DNA from 3 places in the Paenibacillus sp. FSL H3-0469 genome. Region 1 is predicted to be linked to each of the others. Evidence: riboswitches for the same ligand, from Rfam matches in the RefSeq annotation. Region 1 holds a riboswitch; each other region holds the start of a gene.
What was found. A riboswitch is a leader RNA that binds a small molecule or an ion and turns the genes downstream of it on or off. The one in region 1 is predicted to bind cyclic di-GMP.
Positions count from the first base shown of each region.

Region 2: linked by a shared signal. The riboswitch ahead of NSS83_RS21815 (anti-repressor SinI family protein) and the one ahead of NSS83_RS25025 (PA14 domain-containing protein) in region 1 are both predicted to bind cyclic di-GMP.
Region 3: linked by a shared signal. The riboswitch ahead of NSS83_RS07750 (thiamine pyrophosphate-binding protein) and the one ahead of NSS83_RS25025 (PA14 domain-containing protein) in region 1 are both predicted to bind cyclic di-GMP.

Region 1 is NZ_CP150302.1:5,709,796-5,717,707, reverse strand. It holds gene NSS83_RS25035 (discoidin domain-containing protein) at 1-2, opposite strand, end outside; gene NSS83_RS25030 (glycosyl hydrolase) at 217-1,737, opposite strand; gene NSS83_RS25025 (PA14 domain-containing protein) at 1,929-4,247, opposite strand; cyclic di-GMP riboswitch class I at 4,262-4,342, opposite strand; gene NSS83_RS25020 (sugar phosphate nucleotidyltransferase) at 4,481-5,854, opposite strand; gene NSS83_RS25015 (UDP-glucose/GDP-mannose dehydrogenase family protein) at 6,721-7,912, opposite strand, start outside.
Region 2 is NZ_CP150302.1:4,944,251-4,952,162, forward strand. It holds gene NSS83_RS21810 (2-oxoglutarate dehydrogenase E1 component) at 1-1,405, opposite strand, end outside; cyclic di-GMP riboswitch class I at 1,955-2,058, shown strand; gene NSS83_RS21815 (anti-repressor SinI family protein) at 2,093-2,236, shown strand; gene NSS83_RS21820 (helix-turn-helix domain-containing protein) at 2,382-2,714, opposite strand; gene NSS83_RS21825 (TasA family protein) at 2,977-3,567, opposite strand; gene NSS83_RS21830 (TasA family protein) at 3,607-4,203, opposite strand; gene NSS83_RS21835 (signal peptidase I) at 4,304-4,906, opposite strand; gene NSS83_RS21840 (hypothetical protein) at 4,908-6,224, opposite strand; gene NSS83_RS21845 (aldo/keto reductase) at 6,968-7,912, opposite strand, start outside.
Region 3 is NZ_CP150302.1:1,742,632-1,750,543, reverse strand. It holds gene glpK (glycerol kinase GlpK) at 1-1,068, shown strand, start outside; gene NSS83_RS07765 (3-oxoacyl-[acyl-carrier-protein] synthase III C-terminal domain-containing protein) at 1,150-2,142, opposite strand; gene NSS83_RS07760 (hypothetical protein) at 2,282-2,632, opposite strand; gene NSS83_RS07755 (carboxymuconolactone decarboxylase family protein) at 2,784-3,164, opposite strand; gene NSS83_RS07750 (thiamine pyrophosphate-binding protein) at 3,216-4,859, opposite strand; cyclic di-GMP riboswitch class I at 4,976-5,072, opposite strand; gene NSS83_RS07745 (methyl-accepting chemotaxis protein) at 5,575-6,825, opposite strand; gene NSS83_RS07740 (YafY family protein) at 6,899-7,852, opposite strand.

The sequences.
Region 1 (7,912 bases):
AGATCTACATCCGCTTCACCGTCCTTCGTCCCGTAATCTCCGAAGATAGAGACGGACAACAGAACCAAGATGATCAGTGCTGCAAATTTTAGTAGCCTGTGGAGATATTTACCGGGTTTCTTTTGAACTCTAGTCCTCATTCCCTTGTCCTCGCTTTCTTCCGGAATTCTATGCTGTACCGGGATAACGTTACGCTTCTTCTGCTGCGGAGCTTCCTTAAGGAAGCGTCAGTGCACTCTGGGGAATTATCATCTGCTTCTGGCTCTGGCTTCTCCACATCAGACTGACGCTGGCATCCCCGCGGTTCTCGTAATACTCTACCTTGATGGCGTAGGGGGTATTTGCAGAAAGTGTGATGCTGCCCTCCTTGCCCGTGCTGCTCTGATTCTTCCAGCTGTCGATCAGGAGCTTGCCGCCGATCCATACGCGGATGCCGTCATCCGAAGAAGCGGTGAACGTATACTTTTCACTGTAGAGAGGCTTAAGGGTCCCGGTCCAGCGTACCGAGAATGCATCCTTGGGCAGGCCGTAGGCCGGTGAATTGCCATGCCAGTTGAATTGAAGGGTGCTGTCGTTACGGGTAAGCAGCGGTGTGCCGGACAGGTCCATATTGCCATAATACTGGCCCTTCAGGCCGTTCCTTGAGCTTACAGCCGCCGCATGCGTTTTGGTACCCACCGCGAGCTTATAGTCCTCCCGCGATACCGTGTATTTATGATTCATGAAGCTTTGGATTTTTACGGGCGGATTATTCTCCACCAGCATCTTGCCCCATGTCATCGTATATACCCATTTGCTTTGTTTTTGAGACATGATGACAGGGTCTGGAAGCTCTCCGCTCTCCCCGATGCCTATTGGTTTGCCGCCTGCAAGCTTCAGGAGGCTGTCATAATAAGACTGCTTGAAATCATTGTCGTAAATGTCGGCGGCCAGAATATCCACCTTGGCGGTGCCGGGAAAATAGGCGGCATACGGCTCAGACGACTTGTTGGGGGCATTCGGATTCCACACCCACAGCAGATTGTTCAGCTTATGCGTCTTCACCATGCGGTCATAGACCAGGTCCCAGAGCTTCGCAAAGTCATCCTTCTGCCCCCACCAGAACCAGCCGCCGTTCATTTCATGATAGGGCCGCCATAACACCGGAACTCCGGCATCGCGCAGCTCACCCAGATACTTGGCCACTTCATCCAGCTCAGCAACCAAAGCCTTATACTGCGGCGTTCCGGGAGTGACGTACTGCTTGAATTGATCCTGGCTAAGCGGCTTCTGCACATTGGTCCATACCGGCGCGGTTCCCGGCAGATTCTGATGGAAGGTCATGGCGACAATGCCGCCGCCCTCATGCCATCGTATGGCGCTGTCCACGACAGCCTGACGCTGTCTGGCAATGGTCTCCTTAGACTGGTTGCCTATGGCTCCCAGCTCATAGCCATGCAGAACGGCATAGCGGCCGCTTGTTGTGCGGAGCTTATTATTGAATTCATCGGGGCTCTCCAGGTAATCATGCTGGCCGGATATCATCCCCTTGCCGCTAAGATTACTAAGATAGCTTAACAGTGCGGAAGCCTCCTTGGAGGCCGAAGGATTAATGGGCTTTATGGGAGCGGGGGCGGCAGGTGCCGTAACCTTGGCGGCTGCGGGCAGACTGCGCCCTTCCCCCCATGGAAGTAATGAAAGGATAAGGATTAGAGGAAAAATAGTTGTATATAGCCTGTACTTACGGTAAGTGTTCAATGTAATCTCCTTTCTCCAGCCACACTCTCAGGCAGGCCCCGGAGGTTAAGCCTCCCGGATTATCTGCCTTTCTATAGCTTAGTAGCCCTGCTGGTAAGCAGGGCCATTAAGAGTGGCTTACAGGATTTATAATTGTAACGTCTTAACCAGTAACAGCGCCAATGATGAACACAGCTGCGGACCTTATGAGCTTAGGAAGCGGACGGGAGGAACAGCGCGCTTGCCGGAACGGTACCTTTGGCTTGGCTCGGACTCTGCCACATTAGCCGCGCTTTTGCATCCCCTTGATTCTCATAATACTCTACCTGAATATCATACAGCTCGCCTGCGGTCAGGCTGATGCTGCCCATGCGTTCGGTGCCGCTCTGCTTCACCCAGCTGTCAATCACAAGCTCACCGTTCACCCGTACGCGGATACCGTCATCAGAATGGGTATAAATCTGATACGTCTCTGTGTACAGCGGCTTAATCTTGCCACTCCAGCGGACAGAGAAGAAGTCTACGCCGATAGCGGCATCCGGCGAGCCTTGGCGCCAGTTGAAATCAAGCACCGCATCGGTGCGCACTGCAGCGGGTTCGCCCGATAGCGTCATGTTATTGAAGTATTCCGCGTACAACCCATTGGCAGCAGGGACTTCTACCGGCAGATCCACCGGTGTTGCTGTAGGAGAAGGAACGGGAACAGGAGCCGCTGTCGGCGTTGGCGTAGGCACTGGTGTCGGTGCTGGCGTCAGTGTTGGTGCTGGTGTTGGCATTGGTGTCGTTACTGGTGCCGGCGTTGCTGTCGGTGCTGGCACTGCTGTCGCTGCTGGTACCGTTGTCGGTACTGCTGTTGCAGCCGGAGCAGGTATGGATGTGTTGCCTGCTCTGGAGAAAAGTGCACTTGAAGGTACGGTTCCCTTCACCTGGCTGGGGCTCTGCCACATCAGATGGACATTCGCATCGCCTGCATTCTCGTAATACTCTACCTTGATATCGTATAGTTGCCCGGCAGTCAAGGCTATGGTTCCTGTGCGGGCCGTTCCGCTCTGCTTAACCCAGCTGTCAATGACGGCTGTACCGTTCACCCACAAGCGGATACCGTCATCCGATGTAGTATAGAACTGATAGCTCTCACTGTAAGCCGGCTTAATCTGGCCGGTCCAGCGGATCGAGAAGTAATCTACGCCGAGTGCGGCATTAGGAGTACTCTGACGCCAATTGAAGCTGATGACATCATCGTTACGGACCATAACCGGTGTTCCCGAGAGCGTCATGTTCTTGAAGTATTCTCCAAGCAAGCCATTCTGGGCAGGCTTACTCTCCGGATCACCGGAGGTTGGGACCGGCTTCGGCGCAACGGTTGGCGCCGGTGTTGCGGTTGGCGCCGGTGTCGGCGTTGCGGTTGGCGTCGGTGTCGGTGTCGGCGTCGGCGTTGCTGTAGGCGTCGGCGTTGCGGTTGGCTTAGGAGCCGCCGCCGGAGCAGACCAGGCCTTATATTGGTCACGGGTCAGTGTGTAGCTGTCATTCATAAAATTCTTGATCGTAGCTGTGCTGTTATTCTCGTAGAGCATCTTGCCCCAGTTCATCATAAACACGTAATTCTGCTGATTCAGCTTCAGCTTCGAGATGTTCGGCATTTCACCATTCTCGCCGATGCCGATCGGTTTGCCGCCAGCCAGACTGGTCAGATCATCATGATATTTATTGGAGTAGTCGTTATTATATATATCTGCTGCCAGCACATCCACTCTGTCCGCACCCGGATAAGTCCGCGGATAGGGATCGGAGTTTGCATTAGGCGCATTCGGGTTCCATACCCAGAGCAGATTATTTAACTGATGAACGTTCACGAACCGGTCATACATAATATTCCACAGGGATGTAAAATTATCTTTCTTCCCCCACCAGAACCAGCCGCCGTTCATTTCGTGGTAAGGTCTCCAGAGGATCGGAACCTTAGCATCCCGCAGGCTTTTCAGAGAGACAGCTACTTTATCCAAATCGGTGATCAGAGCATTATACTCTGGCGTTCCGGGGGTTACGTATTTGTTAAATTGCGCCTGGGTGATTGACTTCTGCACATTGGACCATTCGTACTTGGTGCCCGGCAGATTCTGGTGAAAGGTCATGGCGACAATGCCGCCCGCTCTGGACCAGTTCGTCGCACTCCAGACGATATTTTTGCGTTGTGCAGCTACTCCGCTCTCACTCTGCCCACCGATTGCTCCCAGCTCATAACCATGCAGTGCTGCGTATTGTCCGCTTGTTCCCTTCAGCTTGTTGCTCAGCTCATCCGGACTCTCGAAATAGTCATGCTGGCCTGTAATGATTCCATTTCCCGAGATACCATACAGATTATTCAGCAGCTTGACCGCCTCCGCTGAGGCGTTAGGGTTCACCGGCGCTCCTTCAGAGGAGGCAGCCTTGACGGTGGAAGGGGCGATTCCCAGTCCCACAGGTACAGCAGACAATACCACGGCCAGCGACAGCACAGCGCAGAGCAAACGAGACTTACGGTAAGTTTTCACAATATTCTCTTCCTTTCGGTAGCCAGGCTGCCACTCTTGCGAAGGCCCTATAGCTTTGCGTCCCTGTCTTTCGATCAGGTTTGCCTTTGTCGTTTTGGAAGGATCAATCCCTCTTACCGTAAATTATCGTCTTTATGCAATTTTTTTGTAGAGCAAACGCGAATTTTTCCGAATAAATAGTTCCGAGTACCTGTTTTGATTCTGTAACAAATGGTTAAATAGATAAGTTAGACCTACGAAATGAACTGATGTAGCGCTATATCCTCCCAGTCCAGAGTAATACGGATATTATCTTCCTCTACCAGCTCCGACCCCGTCTGCACCTCAATGAACTCCACATCGGTAAGAGCAAGAATGGCATGCTTGGTCCCTTCCGGTATCCGCACCACATCTCCCGCCTTCACCGTATGCATCTTCTCATTGATGACAATACTGGCTTCCCCGCTGACGAAGGTCCAGATTTCACTGCGTTTGTGATGCAGCTGATAGCTGATATTTTTACCCTCATTGATGAAAATCCGCTTGGTCAGCACCTCGTTGCCCTCATCATATTTCACATAATCTATCACCTTGTAATGACCCCAGCGGCGTTCCTCGTACATCGGTCTTTGTTCAAAAGACTTCAGCACTTCCTTGATCCGCGGACTCTCGGTCTTGTGCGTCACCAGAATACCGTCCGGGCTGGCGGCGATAATCAGATCCTTCGCCCCGATCACGGTAATCGGAATATCCAGCTCGTTAATGAGACAGGTGCCTTCGGAGTCTGCTGTTACGAAGCCTTTACCGACATGGTTGCTGCTCATTTCTTCGGTAAGGGTGTTCCAGGTACCCAGGTCCTTCCAGAATCCGGCGTACGGCTGCACGACGATGTTCTCCTCTTTCTCCACCACTTCATAATCGAAGCTGATGGACGACAGCAGCTTATACTGCTTCTGCAGCTCCTCGTAATTCAGCGGCAATCCTTTGCGCTGCAGGATATCCAGCAGGTAACCCAGACGGAAGGCGAACACCCCGCAGTTCCAGAGCGCGCCTTGGCTGATCAGCTCCTCGGCCTGCACACGGTCCGGCTTCTCCTGAAAGTGGCTGACCTGCAGATAACCATTCGCTCCCGCATCTGCGCCGGTTGGAATAATGTAGCCGTATTTCTCCGAAGCATGCTCGGGAACTACGCCCATCAACGCCAGGTTCGCCCCGCTCACCAGCATGGTGTTCTCCAGCTGCAGCACCGTTTCGAAAAAGGAGGATTCCACGTATGGGTCCACCGGCAGAATCGCCACGGTCTCGCTTGGAGACACCCCCGCGATGGAATACAAATAGGCCGCCGTCAGCGCAATGGCCGGGAAGGTATCCCGCCGCTCCGGCTCCACGATGATCGGCACCTCGCTGCCGAGCTGACTCTGGATCATCTCCACCTGGCTGCGTCCGGTCGCCAGATAAGAGGACCCGGCCATGCCGTTCTCCTCCAGCTGTCTCCATACCCGTTGTACCATTGATTCCGGTTCACCTGCCGGACTTGCCAGTACCTTCAGAAATTGCTTGGAGCGTGAATCATTGGACAACGGCCAGAGCCGCTTGCCGGAGCCGCCTGATAGAAGTACTAGTTTCATAGTGAACCCTCCGTATCGTATTGTTATTGGGTATTTCTTATTTCGGCTGTGTGTTAAAATCCCGCCTGTTATGAGGGTCGCTGCAAGGAATTTTGGGCTTACGGCCGCTGTTGTCTCCAGATGTTGTTGATTATATTGCTTGCAGCAGATAACATCCGGAGACAAAGGCGGACGCTAACGCTCCTACAGCTCCAAAATTCCTCTCCACTCCATTTCATAACCGGCTTTACTTTTTATATCCGCTTCGCCCGCAGGCGAAGCTCCCGGCTAAAGATCCGGGTATTGCCGCTTGTTGTAGCGGCAAGGGGGCCGGGCTGCCGCTATATTGTTCCAGCGGCGAAAGATTCAAAGGCTCAGAGGCTCAAAGACTCTTAAGTGCCGCTTGTTCCAAGGCGTCACCGCTGAGTTAGCGGCTGGAAAGAACAAGAGTATAGGACAAGAGAATCCAAGACAATGGAATTCAAGACCGGAATTCAAGACTCTTGTGCCAAGGGCTCGCCGCATAAGTTTGCGGCGGCAGAAGCTGGTTAGTTTAAGTACAGGCACTTGTGCTCTTCATTTGCTCATTTAGCCAACATTCGAGAAATCAGGGGCACTAATGCTCTTCATTTCACCATGCAGCCCACTTCCGGCGCATTAAAGGGGATTTATACCTCTCTTTTCAACGCACAGCCCACTTCCGGCGCATTAAAGGGGATTTATCCCTCTCTTTTCAACGCGCAGCCCACTTCCGGCGCATTCAAGGGGATTTATCCCTCTCTTTTCACCGCGCAGCCCACTTTCGGCGCATTCAAGGGGATTTATACCTCTTATTTCACCGCGCAGACCACCCCCGGCGTGGCGCGTTCAGCAAGGCTGAGCCGGCCTTACACCGCGCCAGCCACGCTGGCGGAGAATCCGCTAAGCCCGCCCATCTGCGGGCGGCCGACAGAGATGTACTCGAGGCCGGTGCCTTCGATTTGCTCTTTGCTATAGACGTTGCGGCCGTCGATCAGCACCTGGCGGCGCATGGTTCCGGCGAGCTGGTGCAGGTTGATCTCCTTGAACTGGCTCCAGTCGGTCAGCAGGCAGACAGCATCGCTGCCCTCGGCAGCCTCTTCCGCCAGTCCGCACCAGCGGAGCTGCGGGTGATCGTATTCCTTGCGGAAGTTATCGGCCGCAATCGGATCATACAGCTTCACGATGGCGCCTTCGGCTACCAGCGCCTCAACAATCTCACGGGCCGGGGCCTCGCGGACATCATCGGTATTGGGCTTGAAGGCAAGCCCCCAGATGCCGATGACCGCGCCGCGCAGGCTGCCAAGCGATTCATGCAGCTTGGAGATAATCATGAAGCGCTGGCCTTTATTGACTTCAACGACGGATTTGAGCAGCTTGAACTCATAATCCACGTTACCGGCAATCTGGATCAACGCATTGGTGTCCTTCGGGAAGCAGGAGCCGCCATAACCGATACCGGCCTGCAGGAAGGTCGAACCGATTCTCTGGTCCATCCCCATGCCGCCTGCGACTTCGGTGACATCTGCTCCTACCTTTTCGCAAATGTTGGCAATCTCATTAATGAAGGAGATCTTTGTCGCCAGAAAAGCATTCGAGGCATATTTGATCATCTCGGCGCTGCGGATATCCGTGACGAATACATTCTCTGTGAAGCCCTGATGAAGCTCGCGCATCGTTGGCTCAAGGGCCGGATTATCCAGTCCGATGACGATCCGGTCGGGATGAAGCGTGTCGCGGATGGCAGAGCCTTCACGGAGGAATTCAGGCGCAGAGACGATATCGAAGGGATGATTCGTGAGGGAGGAGATCAGCTGGCGGATACGCTCATTAGTGCCAACAGGGACGGTCGACTTGGTCATAATAATCTTGTAGCCTTCCATCGCCTGTGCAATCTCAGCAGCCGCTCCTTCAATATATCTCAGGTCGGCTTCGCCGCCCGGCAAGGAAGGTGTACCCACGGCAAGAATGACGATATCGGAGCGGCGGACCGACTCCTGAAGATCGGACGAGAAGCTCAGCCGGCCCTCGCGCAGATTCATTTCGATCAGGGCCTCAATG
Region 2 (7,912 bases), 770 kb from region 1:
TTTCATTATGCCCGTGGCGGCGGTAGCCGATCAGATCAATCAGGAAGTCCTTCTTGAACATATGGCGGTAAGCACTGGCCAGACGGACTGCGGCAATACAGGCTTCCGGGTCATCGGCATTGACATGCACGATTGGAATTTCATACCCTTTGGCCAGGTCGCTGGCATAATGGGTGGAGCGGGAATCCTCGCTCTCTGTGGTGAAGCCGATCCGGTTATTGACGATAATATGCACAGTACCGCCATTCTGATAACCCTGCAATTTGCCGATATTAAGCGTCTCTGCGACAATGCCCTCTCCAGGGAAGGCGGCATCGCCGTGCATCAGCACAGCCATAGCCTTGCTTGTGTTCAGCTTAGGCAGTCCCGGAGCGTTGCGCTCTTCCTGTGCGGCGCGGGTGAAGCCCTCGACGACAGGATTGACGAATTCAAGATGGCTCGGGTTATTGGCCAGCGTGATCCGGGTGCGAACGGTCTCGCCTTCGCGGACGGCACGGTCAGCCCCGAGATGGTACTTCACATCACCGCTCCAGCCGTAGGTCACGCCCATGGAGCCTTCCGAAGGGAACAGCTCCTTGTTCGGCGAGTGATGGAATTCCGAGAAAATAATATCATAAGGCTTGCCCAGAATATGAGCCAGCACATTAAGTCTTCCGCGGTGGGCCATGCCCATCAGGATATGCTCTGCGCCGTCATGCGCGGCGGCCCGCACAATCTCATCCAGCATCGGCACGAGGGCATCATTGCCCTCCAGGCTGAAGCGCTTTTGGCCGACGAAGGTCTTGTGCAGGAAGGTCTCGAAGTGCTCCACCTGAACCAGCCGCTTCAGCAGCTCTTTGCGCTCTGTATTATTCAGCGGGGCAGGGGAGGTCATCGATTCCGCCTGGCTGTTGAGCCAGCGCAGCTCGCGTTCATCATGTACATGCCCGAATTCGTAGGCAATGGTCTGGGTATAGGCCTGGCGCATTCTGTGGACGGCATCCATCGCGGTATGCACATCCGCAGGGGCATTATCCCAGATCAGCGAAGCAGGCAGAGCATTAAGATCCTCGCGGGTAAGCTCGTAGGTCTCCAGCTCCAGCCATTTGGCCATCGGGTTCGTGCTGCGCTCCAGCGGGTCAATGTCTGCGGCCATATGGCCGTATATCCGAATATTGGCGATCAGCTTCGAGGCCTTAACAGCCTTCTTGAGCCACTGCGCATCTGCTGATACGGCAGGGCTCGGAGCCCTCTCGGCATCGGGTGCCAGCGGAGGGGGGCCGGATACGGTGAAGAGATCACGGTAATGTTGTTCAACAGAAGAGGGGTCCTTGACAAATTGCTCATATCTTTCTTGGATGTAGCCCAGGTTGGGGCCGTAATATTTGCTCCATACTGTGTCGTTATAGGGCTCTTTGACTGCCATGAATAGGTCCTCCTAACGGATAAACTCCACGCGAGGCATCCAGTGTGCCACTTGGCGGAGCTGCAAATGTTTGCGGTTTCATTCTCACCTTATTGTGCTACTTTCCGGCGGGGTAATCAATTCATACTTTCGGTCAATCCGTTCGCAATTTGGCATGATTCATTACAGTATTCATACGGAACTATCATAAATAAGCAAAATTCCCCTCCGCTTCTTTTGCTTTTGTTAATTCTTAAGTGCTATCTAACTATAAATTCCTATCACAGTCCGTCATCTATACAAATGGGTAATTGTCTCTATACGAGGTTGCGCGCAGCGGTAAGGCGGAGCAGTTAGAGTTCCCTTTAGTATATTTAAACTATTAGCTAGGGTTTGAACTTGGGACTGGAAATATTTATACAAGACGCTGGCAATTTCAGCTAAGTTTCCTCACATTTTATCATAAAAAAATTCCAGAAAACGACACACTAATCGCGCATGATCTTGTATAATGTTATTGCGGAGAACGGTTTCATCGATTCTTGCCAGATCCTTTCATGATGGAGAGGGTCCAGTTAAAGGTAAACCTGCCGAAAGACAGGGGCACAAAGTCTCGGATCTAAAGTAGAGATACTACAAAGTAGCAATACTACTATGATGGCCGGACTGCCTGGGGACGCGAAAATTCTAGGAGGAGATTTCTTGGATATGTCCAACCAGGGGAATGACGAGCTGCAGGCAGTAGATCTGGATTTAGAATGGGTGCACTTGCTGATGTCTGCCAAGCAGGCGGGGATCGCGGCGGAGGAGATCCGCCGGTTTCTAAGTGAGAAGGCGCTCCAGGCGATGTAAGGCGGTCATCATTGTTCGGATACATACAGAAAAGGCACAGCGTCCGGTACGCTGTGCCTTTTCTGTATGCCGCTTGAAAGCATGCCTTCGCCGAAGGCGGCCTCCCTGCCGTGCGGAGTCTTCCCTGTGACATACAATGCTGTGTTTAGTTGTCCTTTTGTTCCATGCGCCATTTCTGGTAATCGAGGAATTCCTTGAATTCACGTTTGCTTATACCGGAGGCCATAGCCTCCTGAACCAGCCGGAACCATTCCCCGTCCAGGGCCTGTTCTTCCGTCTCTGCCAATCCGCCATACAGCAGTGCATGAATGGATACCTGAAGCGCGTCAGCGATTTTTTCGATGAATTGAATGGAGGGGTTGGATTGAATATTCCGTTCCACATTACTGAGGTATGATTTCGCCACATCAGCCTTATCCGCAAGCTCGGATAGCGAATAGCCCTTCTCCAGCCGGAGTTTGTGGATGCGGCTTCCCATAGTATCTGACACGATTACAACGCCCTCCGTACTTTTTTGGTAAAAGATAAGAAGTGATATGCTTCGCGCTATACCGTATCCCTATCTCTCTCGCGGAAACGGCACCGCCCGTTCATAGGAGGGACGGCAAAGCCGTTTTCACTTGTCAGTATAACAAAAAACCGCAAATCGGACAAAATCATTGAGCCGGCAGCCTGTAGAAAAGAAAATAGCACACCCGGCCCGGTTGGGGAAGGATGTGCTGTCTTGATGGATTCCTGATCTACTTGGCTTCTCCCACTCCTTGAAGAGCATCGAAGGTCCAGTTCAGAGCTAAGCCGTCACCCTGAAAAATGTTCTGATCGAGCGTATTGTCCACGAACTCGAAGGCGATCTTAAAGGTCTTGGAACCGGCTGCGGCAATCCCTCCCGGCAGGATACCTGCTGCTACGAGATCGTAGCTTGGGGTGTTCTTCAGATCCTTCAGGGAGATCTCGGACAGCACATGACCGCTTAGTGAACCGCCGGTGTACGAATTATCCAGGAGCTTGACCTTGAAGTGGTCTCCGAGATCCTGGCCCGCATTGTCGCCCTTGGCATCGGTTACGGTGTATGTGGTAGCGAGCTTGAGGAATTTGATATCCAGTGTGCCGTCATTGGACAAGGTAAAGGTGCGGACGGTGTAGTCTCCCGGCTTCAGATTCGTCAGCGCTACCGGAGTATTGAAGGAGGAGCCGAGCTTCAGCGTACCTGCGGCGAAGGTTGCGGTGCTTGTGGCTGTGGAGCTGAAGTAAGCGAAGGTGCCCCCGCCGATTAAAGACAAGCCCAGTGCTGCCGATGCTACGCCAAGACCCAATGTTTTTTTGATACCCATGATTGATTTCCTCCTCGAATGGTTTGTTTTGTTGGTAAATTATTTGAGACTGCCTTTTTCCTGGTTGGCTTCAAAATTCAGCGTCAGCGCAAGCGTATCGCCCTGATAATAGTTCTGCGGCTGGAGGGTTTCCTTGAAGGCAAACTGGATAGTCAGGTTATCCGAGGTACCGGCTTTAATGCCGGATTTCTCTCCGCCTAAGATCGCTCCGACAATTCCCCGGGCCACGAGATCGGGACTCTCTTTCTCCAGATCGGCCAGCGAGATGACCAGGAGCGGCAATTCTTGCTTATCCTTGTTCGCGAGGAAGGTCACAATAATATCATCCTTGAAATTATGGGAGCCGTTGTCTCCCAGAGCGTCTGTAATAGCCGATGAGGTGTGCAGTACCACTTTGGGAATGTTAAGCGTCCCGTCATTTATAAGCTTGAAATCTCTTAAGATGCTGTCTCCCGGCTTGAGGTTGCTGAGATTAACAATGACAGAGGGATCAGATTTAAGTGATAAAGTTCCGTTGTTAAAAGAAGATGAAGAAGTAGAAGTACTGCTGAAGTAAGCGAAGGTGCCTCCGCCGACCAGGGTCAAGCCTAATGCTGCCGATACAACTCCGAGACCTAATGTTTTTTTGACGTTCATTTGTTCATCCCTCTCTTAATGAGTCTATTGGGTGCATAGCCGGTGCTTCCGGCAAGCTGTATTGTGGCTCCGCGTTTCGTAAACGGGAGAGGACAATCGGTCATTGTACAAGGTCAGTCAAAGTATCAGGGGTGCCGGCGCTGGCTGCGGATGAGGAGACATTTTTCTTTTCCAGTGCCGCAACGGCCTTCCAGGAAGAATACAGCGCGTAGAGGAGCAGCAGCAGTCCGGGAATAATCATCAGCACTACGCTTCCGGCTTTGGAGACTGCGAAGCTCATGGCATAGCCCACATAGGGTACGGTTACACCGGTGTACTCACCTACTACATTCGTGGAGCTGACGGCTGCTGTGTCGGCGGCATCATTATTGTCGCCCTTGGTGGTGTAGCTGGCTTCCCCCAGTGCATTGTTCAGCTCGGCATCGACCACGCGGTGGGTGATCAGAATATTATCGGGATTCAGAAAAGTGATCACATCGCCTTTCTGAAAACGGGTCATGTCCCCGCCCGGCTTAATGGCTACAATGGAACCGGTCTGGATGCCGGGCTCCATGGAGCCGGACAATACCGTTTTGATCTGATAGCCGAAGAAGGAGGGCTCGCCGCCGGAGGCTTTGGAGATCACAACGGCTGTGATCAGCACCAGGAACACTAGCAGAATCAGTGTGGAGATGATCGTATTGGCTATTTTTCGGATGCGCATCTTATTCGCCGCCTTTGCTGGTGTCGGATTGTGGAGACGGTGTAGCTGTAGGAGAAGGCTGCCCGCCGTCCACGACAGTACCTGGAATTACGCTGCCTGGTTCATGATCTGGAGTTGCCACCGGTAAAAGAATCTCAGGCGCAGGCGTGGCCACTGGAGCAATAACCTCTGCTGCTGCTGAAGCTGTGGGGACTGGATTGTCCTGTACAGGAGCTGTTGGAGCGGGCTCCTCTGCCGGCTGGCTTTTGTCGGGAGGACTGGTTGCGGGCGGCTGGTTCTGGGCTTGTTCATGCTCCAGCTTCAGCGCTTCGTCAGCAGCCTTCTGCTTCTCTAGGGCGAGCCGTTCGGCTTCCTCCGCTCTGGCTTTCTCGGTCTTTTCAAGTGCCAGGCGTTCCTCTTCCTCTTGCTGTGCCTTCGCCTTGTCCTCAAGGGCCGTCTTGGCGTCAGCGATTTCTGCCAGCCGTTCCTGCAAGGTGTGGATTGTGGAGGACAGGGTATCCTTGGACGCCGTTAATTCGGTGTTCAACTGCTCGTACGCGGCCAGCAGCGTGGGGGAGACCTGCGAATCTGCCTGATAGGCGCTGGTTACGAACGAGAGGATAGGCTCCTCGGCTGGGAAGCTGTAGTCATCCTGCCGGAGTAAGATGCGGTCGGGATTGCCGGTAGGCAAGGATCCGCCGATATCATGAATCGAGCCGAGGTATTGCACAATTCCGCTTAACGTCTCCGCCAGCGTCTCCGACAGAATCCCGCTTTGATGAAGACTCTCTTGAATCTGGTCGAAGAACTGTGCATCACGGATTTCCAGACAGTTAGGATCGAGATTCACCATATAACCTCCGAGCTTGTGCAGGATGGCCGCTGCGTAGCCAATTTCCTGCAGGATTTGTTGCCAGACCGTCCCGTTGAAGCTTAGTTGCTTATCCAGCAGATCGATCTCGCTGCCAGCTTGAGTGAGCTCAGACGAGAGTTCGTCCGCAGCCTGACCCAGCTCTGCAAGCGATAGCTCTCCGGTAGCGGCTGAGGAGGTGTTATACACTCCACTGATGCTATGGCTGCCAAGGGAAGATTTCAGCTCTATGAGGGTGCTTAGGTGCCCGCTGAATTCGGACAACAGCTGTTCAATCTGACCCGGGAATACCGAGCACAGCCCGATGGAGCTGATCTGCTCCTGTGAGGTGTTGAACTCTCCATAGGTGCTGCCGATCTGGCCCGAGGTGTAGATCAGAAGCACAGAGACAGCCATACCCGATTGCAGAATCCGCAGGCCGAGCCTCCTGGTTTTTCGTTTGCGCCGCTTGGCAGATCTGGGGTACATAGCTAAGCCCCCTCTCAACTTGCTAATGAGTTATTCGTTATATTCGTTCTTAATAAAGAACGATATCGTAAACAAATCATACACTGCGCCGCTTGAAAAAGAAAAATCTTAATTTCAGCGGAATGTTCGCAATAAAGTACGAATTGGGTGCGATATCTCGCTGTATCTGCGGTTATCGCTGTTTTTCACAAATGTTCTTTATAAAGAACGAACGGGACGGGTGGGAGGAGCGGAGAAAGGTGAGAGAAAGATGAGGGGGAGATGAAGTGAATAGGCGTTGTTCGCAGATAGTGGGCGGTTAGCGGAAATGAGGGGCACAAGTGCACCTTAATGGGGCGAAAGTGGGGGAGAGCGGAAATGAGGAAGGTAATCGGGCTCAATGTATGCGAAAAAGCGAATACAATCAGTCAGCTGCATCAGTTGGCTAAACGAAGGGGCTGTCCCAAAAGCAGCGATTCTTCCGTTAATGGAGAATCGCTGCTTTCTTTTTTGGGAAGAGAATTCAAATGATATTCTCTTATGATTTGGGTGTTTCGTATACCGCTTAAACAGCGATTGGAACAACGTTCTATTTGCGGAGCGTCCACCTAAGTGCTTACGTTGATCCTACTCCACAATAAAGAGCTGTCCCAAGCAACCAATTCATCGCTTTTGGGACAGCCCTCTCCGCTAGTTTTATGAAAATGTCCGGTTTCGCCGAATCTGAACCTGTTCAATCAGGTGATTTCTGGTGAAATCCAAGTTCAGGGTAGCTTCTCCCCGCGCGAGGTGACGTACAGCTCATACCATTCCTTGCGGGATAGCTCTAGCTGGTCCGCGCCTGCACAGGCAGCGATCCGCTGCGGATTCACTGTGCCGATAACAGGCTGAATGGCTGCGGGATGCGTCATCAGCCAAGCCAGCACGATAGCCTCGGGTGTCGCGTCCTTCTCGTCAGCAAGTCTCCGTACCATGGCCGCTGTATTCACGACATTCTCCGGCTGGCCTTCAAGCGGCCGTCCGCTGAAGAGTCCCTGGGCCAGCGGGCCCCAGGCCTGTAGCTGGATATTCCCGGCACGGCAATACTCCATGGTGCCCTCCGGGAACGTAATGTCCTTCCACGGGTCGCGGTTCACGCTGAGTACGGCGTCGACCCAGCTGATCCGGGACAAGCTCATATGCAGCTGGTTGACAATGAACGGCTCGTCGCAATAGGTCTGTAACAGCTGGATCTGGGCGGCGCTCATGTTGGAGACGCCGAAGTGGCGCACCTTGCCGGAGGCCTTGAGCTGATGCAACGCTTCCGCCACCTCTTCGGGGTCCATTAACGGATCGGGCCGGTGCAGCAGCAGAATATCAATATACTCTGTGCCCAGCCGTGCGAGAGTTCCATCAACGCTGGACAGAATGTGCTCCCTGGAGAGGTCGAAGCTATTGGAGAGGTCTCCCGGCTCCATCAGCTTGATGCCGCATTTAGACTGGAGGAGAATGTCCTCGCGCAGCCCCGGACGTTCCTTGAAGATTTGCCCGAACACCTTCTCCGCCTTGCCCCGGGTATAAATATCCGCATGATCAAAAAAATTAATACCTATAGACAGCGCCGCATCCAGTGCCTCATGTCCCTGCTTCATATTCGCAGCTGTGACCGGTTCGCGGTCCCAGCCTCCTCCCAGTCCCATGCAGCCCAGCGCGATACGGCTGGCAGGTAT
Region 3 (7,912 bases), 3.8 Mb from region 1:
GCAAGAGACCGGGCAGCCAAGGGAGAGCTCTTGGCAGGGACAATAGACACCTGGCTGATCTGGAAGCTGACCGGAGGCGCTGTTCACGCTACAGACGTTACTAATGCTTCAAGAACGATGATGTATAACCTGCATGAGCGTCAGTGGGATGAAGAGCTGATGGACATGCTGCGTATTCCGCCGTCCATTCTGCCGGAGGTGAGGATGTCGGGCGGAGATTTCGGGTTCTGTAACCAGCAGTGGTTCGGTCTGGAGATTCCTATCCGGTCGGTGCTGGGAGATCAGCAGGCAGCACTCTTTGGCCATACCTGCCTGGAAGCCGGCAGTGCCAAGAATACCTATGGAACAGGCTGCTTCATCCTCATGAATACTGGCACTGAAGCTGTGGCATCCAGTCACGGCCTGTTGACCACGGTAGCCTGGGGCATGGGCGATGATCTCTATTATGCTCTGGAGGGCAGTGTGTTCGTAGCTGGAGCGGCTGTACAGTGGCTGCAAGAGGGGCTGGGGCTGATTGTTGCGCCCGCTGACTCGGAAGAGAAGGCCAGCGAAGTGGATGAGAGTGAAGGGGTTGTGGTGGTACCGGCCTTTACCGGACTGGGTGCGCCTTACTGGGATATGTATGCGCGTGGCGCCATATTCGGCTTGACGCGGGGCACCACCTCTGCCCACCTGGTAAGGGCGACGCTGGAATCCCTGGCCTTCCAGTCCCGTGATGTCATCGATGCCATGCAGAAGGACGCCGGCATGCCGCTCACCGGCCTGAGAGTGGACGGGGGGGCGGTGCGCAACAATCTGCTAATGCAGTTCCAGGCCGATATTCTGGGCAGCGAGGTGACACGTACAACCTATGCCGAGACTACGGCACTTGGTGCTGCGCTGCTCGCCGGACTCACCTCCGGGGTATGGACCCGTGAGCAGCTGGAGAGCTTCAACACCGCTGAGAAGGTATTCTCGCCGCAGATGGAGCCTGAAGAGCGGGAACGCAGATACCGCGCCTGGCAGGATGCTGTGTCGCGTACGATGGGCTGGGAGAAGCATGAGAGCAAGCACGAAGGCAGACTTTAAATATAAGAACAAAAACGGCCCGCAGGCAGAGACTCTGCTGCGGGCCGTTTTTTTAACGCTGGAACAATATGAACAGTATGATTAGTACTCCATTACAAATGCGACATTCTGCCATCCGGCGCCAACGGTCCAGAACAGGACCTTGTCTCCGCGTTCAAGCTGCCCGGTAGTGACGGCTTTGTGAAGGGCGATGAACGGGCTGCTGGTCGAGGTATAGCCGAACTCATCGCCTATGTAGACTGCGGCCTCAGGGTTAATGCCGGTTTTGCCGGAGACAGCCTGGATGTTCGGAAGAGACAGCTGTGAGAAGCAGGCGGCCTTAACCGATTCAGGGGCAATCCCGTTGTTGCTCAGCAGAATGTTAATCGATTCGGAAGCAGCGTCCACGCAGATGGAATCATCGAACGGAATGAACTTCACATTGAACTCTCCTGCGGCAACACCGGTGCGTCCGAGCTTAGCCAGGCCTTCTGCCGGGAACAGAGAGTTGCCGTACACACAGGTGTCTGTCTGGTAGATAGAGTCAATGAAGCCGACCGAATGCTCATCGCGCTCCAGAATGACCGCCGCAGCGGCATCACCGAAGTTCGCGTAATATACCGGATCATTCTTGTCCGCATGAGGCGCCACGTAATCAGAGCCGATGACCAGAGCGCGGCGGATTCTCGGGTTCGCCATCATCTGGCGGCTGACCTGCTCAACGGAGGCGGTCATTCCGGCACAGTTGGCATTGCTGTCAATACAGATGGTATGCGAAGCCCCGTTAATCAGGCGGTGAATCATCAATGAGTTCGTAGGAAATATATATTCAGGGGTCTGGCTTGCATAAGCGATCAGGTCAATGTCAGGGCCGGTAAGACCGGTCTTCTCCAGAACATTACTTGCGGCTTCAAAAGCCATTGTCAGGGAGTTCTCATCCGGGCTGTCGATGCTGTAGCGGTTTTCACGGCCCAGAGTAGCCAGCAGTCCGCGGATATCAATACCTTTGTCATCAAAATGCTGAATGAAAAACTCATTGCCGATTCTTTTGTCTGGATGGTAGATATCAATGTCCTTAATGCGAATCCCCGCCATAGTACAGACCTCCTAAAGTTTTGTTAGCTATACTTCTCACGAATCTGCTTCTTACAAAACTCTCTTCCGGCGTTAGCAGCCAGAACAATGAATGAATATGTGCGTTTCATGCTGCGGATTTTAGTTTAAATTGTAATTGTTAAGCTTGTACGGTTGAAGTGATCTCCAGGTTCTCAAGTCCGGCTTTGCGGCCCAGACGTGCCAGCTGCATTTTGAGGATCGGGTTATTTTCAAGGGTAAGACTCACTTTCTGGAAGCCGTCAGCCTTGAACATGATGAAGCAGCCTTCAAGCAGCGGTACAACATCAGGAGCCGTTACATTCAACTTGCGGCAGTCGATCTCTAATGCATATTCAGCAGGGCTGATCGGGTTAATGGTCTGCTGGTAAGCCTGTATAGATTTGAGCCCGTCCTCGTTAGAAAAAGTTCCCTCCAGCTCAATATTGATTACTTTCTTCGCAGTGTCTGTCTTCAAAATAAATTGTCCCATGTTGATCTCTCCCTAAGTGTAATTTGTAATACCTCCAAAACCTCATTTCTGCGACTCTATTCGACAAAATCGCAATTGGATTTGGGATATTTTGCCTTCATTATAACCAGATCATACTGAAATGTGCAATCAAAAGTCGAAAATTGTAGATTTATGAAGATTTTTCTTTGATCTCCTCCAGGGTATCCAGCAGCACATTAAAGGCTGAAATCACCCGGGGGGCACCGACGCAAGGAGTTAGATGCAGCAGCACCCCCTTGATCTGCTCGATGGTCATGCCAACGCGGAGCGCCATTACATAATGAACCCCTAACTGCTCATATTGCCCCATCGTAATCAGAGACGAGATCACCGCGATCTCTTTCCAGTCAGAGCCAATTGTGGTCCGCTGAAAAATATCACCATAGGCGTTGCCCATGATATACTCGGCTAATTCCGGGAAATGCTCTTTGATCGGAGCCAGGGCTTTGGCCCCGTAATCTCCTGAGAGATCAGTGAAATGATCGAGTCCGCTGTTCATGTTCTGCTTCATGCTTTTGACCTCCTGACAGTAGGTTAGAAAATGTGTGCGAATACGGCTTCCTTACGTAAGATCCAGCGTGCGGTGAGCCGTGGGAGGCATCTCATCACGGTCAGTCAGCAGCTCAATGACAGAGGTCTTGTTAAGCGCGATAGCCTCGCGGATTGCGGCGGCGAACTCCTCCTGCGTCTCACAGCGGAAGCCGGCTGCTCCCAATGATTCGGCGAATTTCACAGCATCCATCGGAACCTCGAAGATCGTACCGTCAATCCGGCCGGTCGTTTTCTCCATGCCCTTGAGCGCCATATCCAGCTGCATATTGTTCACCACGATGAAAATCACCGGAATATCCTTGCAAACGGCCGTGTTTATTTCAGCACCGAGCATCATAAAACAGCCGTCACCGGTTATACAGAAGACGGTCTCTCCGGGAGAGGCAGTCTTGGCGCCGATGGCCATGCCAATTGAATTGCCCATGCAGGCAAAGTAGGCATCAAATATGAAGCTGCCGGGCCTGCGGACATTGAACCATTTCACAGCATTGAACCCATGGCTGCCGTCATCTACGAACACGCTGCTGTTGTAGGGGATTTGTTCGCTCATCGTGCTCATTACCGAAGCCAGAGATAGTCCCGCCAGCACGGGCAGCTCGTCATTGTAATCATTGGAAATATTAATTTCATGCTTGGTGACCGCAGAGGGGTCCAGCTTCTGAAGATACAGTGCCAGGTTGTCCCTTAAGTCTCCGCCGACAGCGATGGTGGATGAGGTGAGTATTTTGCCGACAAAGGTTGGATCTACATCGAACTGGATCAGCTGCTGCGGATGATTCTCCGGCTTCAGGTTACAGATAGTCATATCGCTGAGACGGGAGCCCAGAACAATGAACAGGTCGCTGTTGTTCAGCAATTCATCGCCGTGCGGGGAGCCGCCGACGCCGACAGGACCGTGGTAGAGCGGGTGATCATAAGCTATGGCGCCTTTGCCGCCTGGAGAGGTGACTACAGGAATGTTGAAGGTTTCGGCCAGCTGCACCAGTTCCTGATGGGCCCCGGAGCGGTTGACGCCTTTACCGGCAATGATCAGAGGGCTGACGGATTGATTAATCGCCGAGATGACCCGGTCATAGTTCTGATAACTGACTAGTCCCTCGCGCTCCGGCAGAACAATCCGGCATTCCGCGAGCCGCTCTGTCTGCACATCAAACGGAATGCAGAGATGGACCGGACCTTTCCGGTCACCGAGGGCGATGGATAGGGCATGGTTGAAAATCGTGCTGAAGTGATCGCCGCGTTCAACAAGCTTGCTGAAGAGGGTGGCCGGCCGGAACATATCCGCCAAATCAGCCAGATAAGAAGTGGAATCCTGGCATTGGGGAATGCCCAGCTCCTTGATGGACTGATGGCCGGTGATGAAGAGGACGGGAAGATTATTGGCCTTGGCATGCGCTGCAGCGGTGAGAAGATTCGTTCCGCCCGGACCGGAAGTGCCGAAGGCTACCCCGAGGCTGCCGGTCTTCAGAGCATAACCGCCAGCGGCGAAGCCGGAGCTGGATTCGTGCCGGCCGGGGATGAACTCTATGCCGTAGTCAACCATTTTCAAAGCGATGGGGCAAATAGATTTGCCTATGATTCCAAAAGAATGAGTGACTCCCAGATTGTGCAATGCTTCCGCCATATAATCTGCAACTGTCTTCAGAACATCCACCCCGCATGTTGTTATTTGTATAAGTCAGCAATAGAAAACCTGTACTCAATATTGGAGCACAGGTCTGTTGCACGAATCACCATAATCAAACGCGAAACCTAAGGCGTTCACAGTTTTTCAGCAACCTGGCTGTCATGATCCCACTTCAGAAATGAGACTGTAGATCCATGGCTTTGCGTCATTCCCTTTCGGTGAATTTTGCCGGTATGCGGTTATAAATCAATCTTTGGAGAATTTTCCTTTACAATATATTCCTAGCTCCTCTTTTGTCAATAACCCCAGTGAGAAGAAACTCGGAATTTGGCGAATATTCAGGAGTTGAAATGGCTAAATATTTGGAATTTCAAACTTTTGAAAATGGTTGTCCCTGGAAGACTAAAGTCTTAAAATGCAAATGAAAATTTCGGGCCCTTATTATGGAGAGTAAGCATAAAGACTCATTACAATCCTGAGGTACTGCAAAATGTTAAGAATTCGCTAGATATACAGCATTGCAAAATTAAATGATAGGACTTAAGTAACGGATATGTGAGCTGTTGACTTATAGACAAGCTATGACAATAGAACGACTATAGTAAAGAAGTGCAAAACACATTTTTTACCCTTATGCACAATTTCAACAATTTGTGAATATTACATAACAATCTGATTTTTGCATAGAAAAAGAGACACCACCCGCAGTATTTCCGCAGGCGCGTGTCTCATTGTGCCGGAGCTAGAATTTGAAAATATGAATTGTTTTTTGCAGGTTGAAGACTGCGGAGGTCATCTTCTCTGTCTCCTCAGCCACGGATTGCAGCGCGTGAATCTGTTCGTTCATCGCTGCGGATACCTCTTCGGTCCCTGCGGCGGTCTCCTGGGTAATGGCTGAGATATTCTCGATTGCCCCGGAGATCTTGAGTGCGCTCTCCAGCATAAGGTCACTCTCTGCGGAGAAGGAAGCGATCTGCTCGGTTATGTATTGGACACTATGCACAATTTGAGCAAAGATGTTAGCCGTTTCTGTTATCATCTCATTCTGTACCTGAACTACCTCTTCGTTAATGGCGATATTATCGATGGCCTGCTTGATATCCGCTTCAATGCTGCGGACCAGTCCGAACACCTCTTTGGTGGAAGCGGTGGATTCCTCGGCCAGCTTACGGACCTCCTGGGCAACAACTGCGAATCCCCGGCCATGCTCGCCTGCGCGGGCAGCTTCAATAGAGGCATTGAGCGACAGCAGATTAGTCTGTTCGGCAATTTCGGTAATCGTCTTGGTTATCATCGTAATGCCGCGTGCGTTCTGCGATAGGGCTTCAATCGTATCCGCCACCTTCTGGGTAGCCTGGATGTTCTTGCGCATGCCTTCGGCTTGGGTATCCACCGATTGCCGTCCCTGTTCTACCAATTCCAGCGTATGTACAGACCTTCTATTCATTTCCTTGGTGGAATTCGTATAATTGGAGACCTTGATTTCGATATCCTTGATCGATTCGGTCATATCAGCGATATCCACCGAGATTTCGTTAGCACCTAGAGCCAGTTCATTGGAGGAGGAGGCCACCTGAGCCATTACAAACTTCAGGTTCTGATTCTTGTCTTCAATCCCGCGGCTGGCGTCCATAACCTGACGGGTAATCTGTGAGGCATCGGTGAGGATTTTTTTGAGCTTGTCAATCATGGTGTTGAAGGAGCGGCTAATGTCGCCCATGGAGCCATTCTCGTCGGCACGGCTGGTGAAGTCGCCTTTGGCAATCGTGTGCGTCACATTGGAGATATCCTCAAATGAAGATGTAAGCGTTCTCTCAATGAAGCGCGCGAGCGGGTATGTCAGCGCTGCCAGGACGGCGACAAGAATAATGCCGACGAGCAGCCTGTCCATCAGGATTAGCGTGATTAAGACAGGGACAGCGAATAAAGCGGCCACCAAGTAACATCCGGTGACGATTTTTTGTTTCAACGGCAGCTTGTTCATCCAGTCCATAATGTAAAGTCCCCCTATAAAGAATAATGTGTATTGTAATATTATAGGGGATACTAGTGCATTTGGTCTATTATTAAAAATCGTATAATGCTGCCGCTTCCCGCAGAGCCGAAGCAACCGTATCTGCAAGCTCAGGCGGTGCGGTCACTTTGATGCCTTGACCCAAGGACAAGATGATCCGGCACGCAGACTCCGGCGTGTTGAACTCGGCCTCGGCCCTGATCCAGCCAGGGGCCTCAGAAGGCTCCTGGTGCAACAGGGCGACGTATCGTTCCCGCTGCAGCTCCTTCATCGTGTGGTCCCTGACAAGCAGGCTGGCGGGATACCGGGGCAAGGCAGACTTGAACGCGGCGGTGGAGGTCTCCCAGTACTCAGACAGGACGAAATCCTCAGGCTGCTCAAAAGACTCATTTGTGACTTTGGCCTCAGTGATTCTGGAGACCCGGTAGGTCCGCAGCTCGCTGTCATGCCCCGCGACCAAGTACCAGACGCCGCGCTTGACTACCAGTCCCAGCGGTGCAACCAGCCGCTCGGCAGCGTCCTCCCCGCGCAGATAGGTGATGCTCACCCTGAGGTTCTCCCATAAGGCTTCCTGCAAAGCGGGTAGGCAGGGATAGGTCTCCCCGGAGGAATGCCACCCGGCTCCGTCGATGTGAATCCGCTGGCTGAGGAAGCTGAAGGGGGTTAGGGGCTGCCTGGTAGCAGCGGCCTGCAGCTTGCGGGCGGCCGAGGAGAATTCCTCCTGAATGCCCAGAGCGCGCAGAATCGCCGGATCAGCGGGCACCAGCAGCGCGGCAATCTCCTTGGTGTTCATTCCGCTCAGCGAATTCCGGTAGCCTTCCGCCAGCTTCCAGCCGCCTTCCCGGCCGCGCTCCGCCAGCACAGGAATGCCGGAGAAGCTGAGCGCCTCCATATCCCGGAAGATCGTGCGTTCGGATACCTCCAGCGTTTGTGCCAGCTCTTTGGAGCTGATTTTCCCGCGGCTCTGTAAAAGTTGAACAATAGTGATCAGGCGATCCGCTCTCATTCAGCTGCCTCCCTAAAATGTATTATTTATATATGTCAATGGTTGTCATGTATAAGGTAT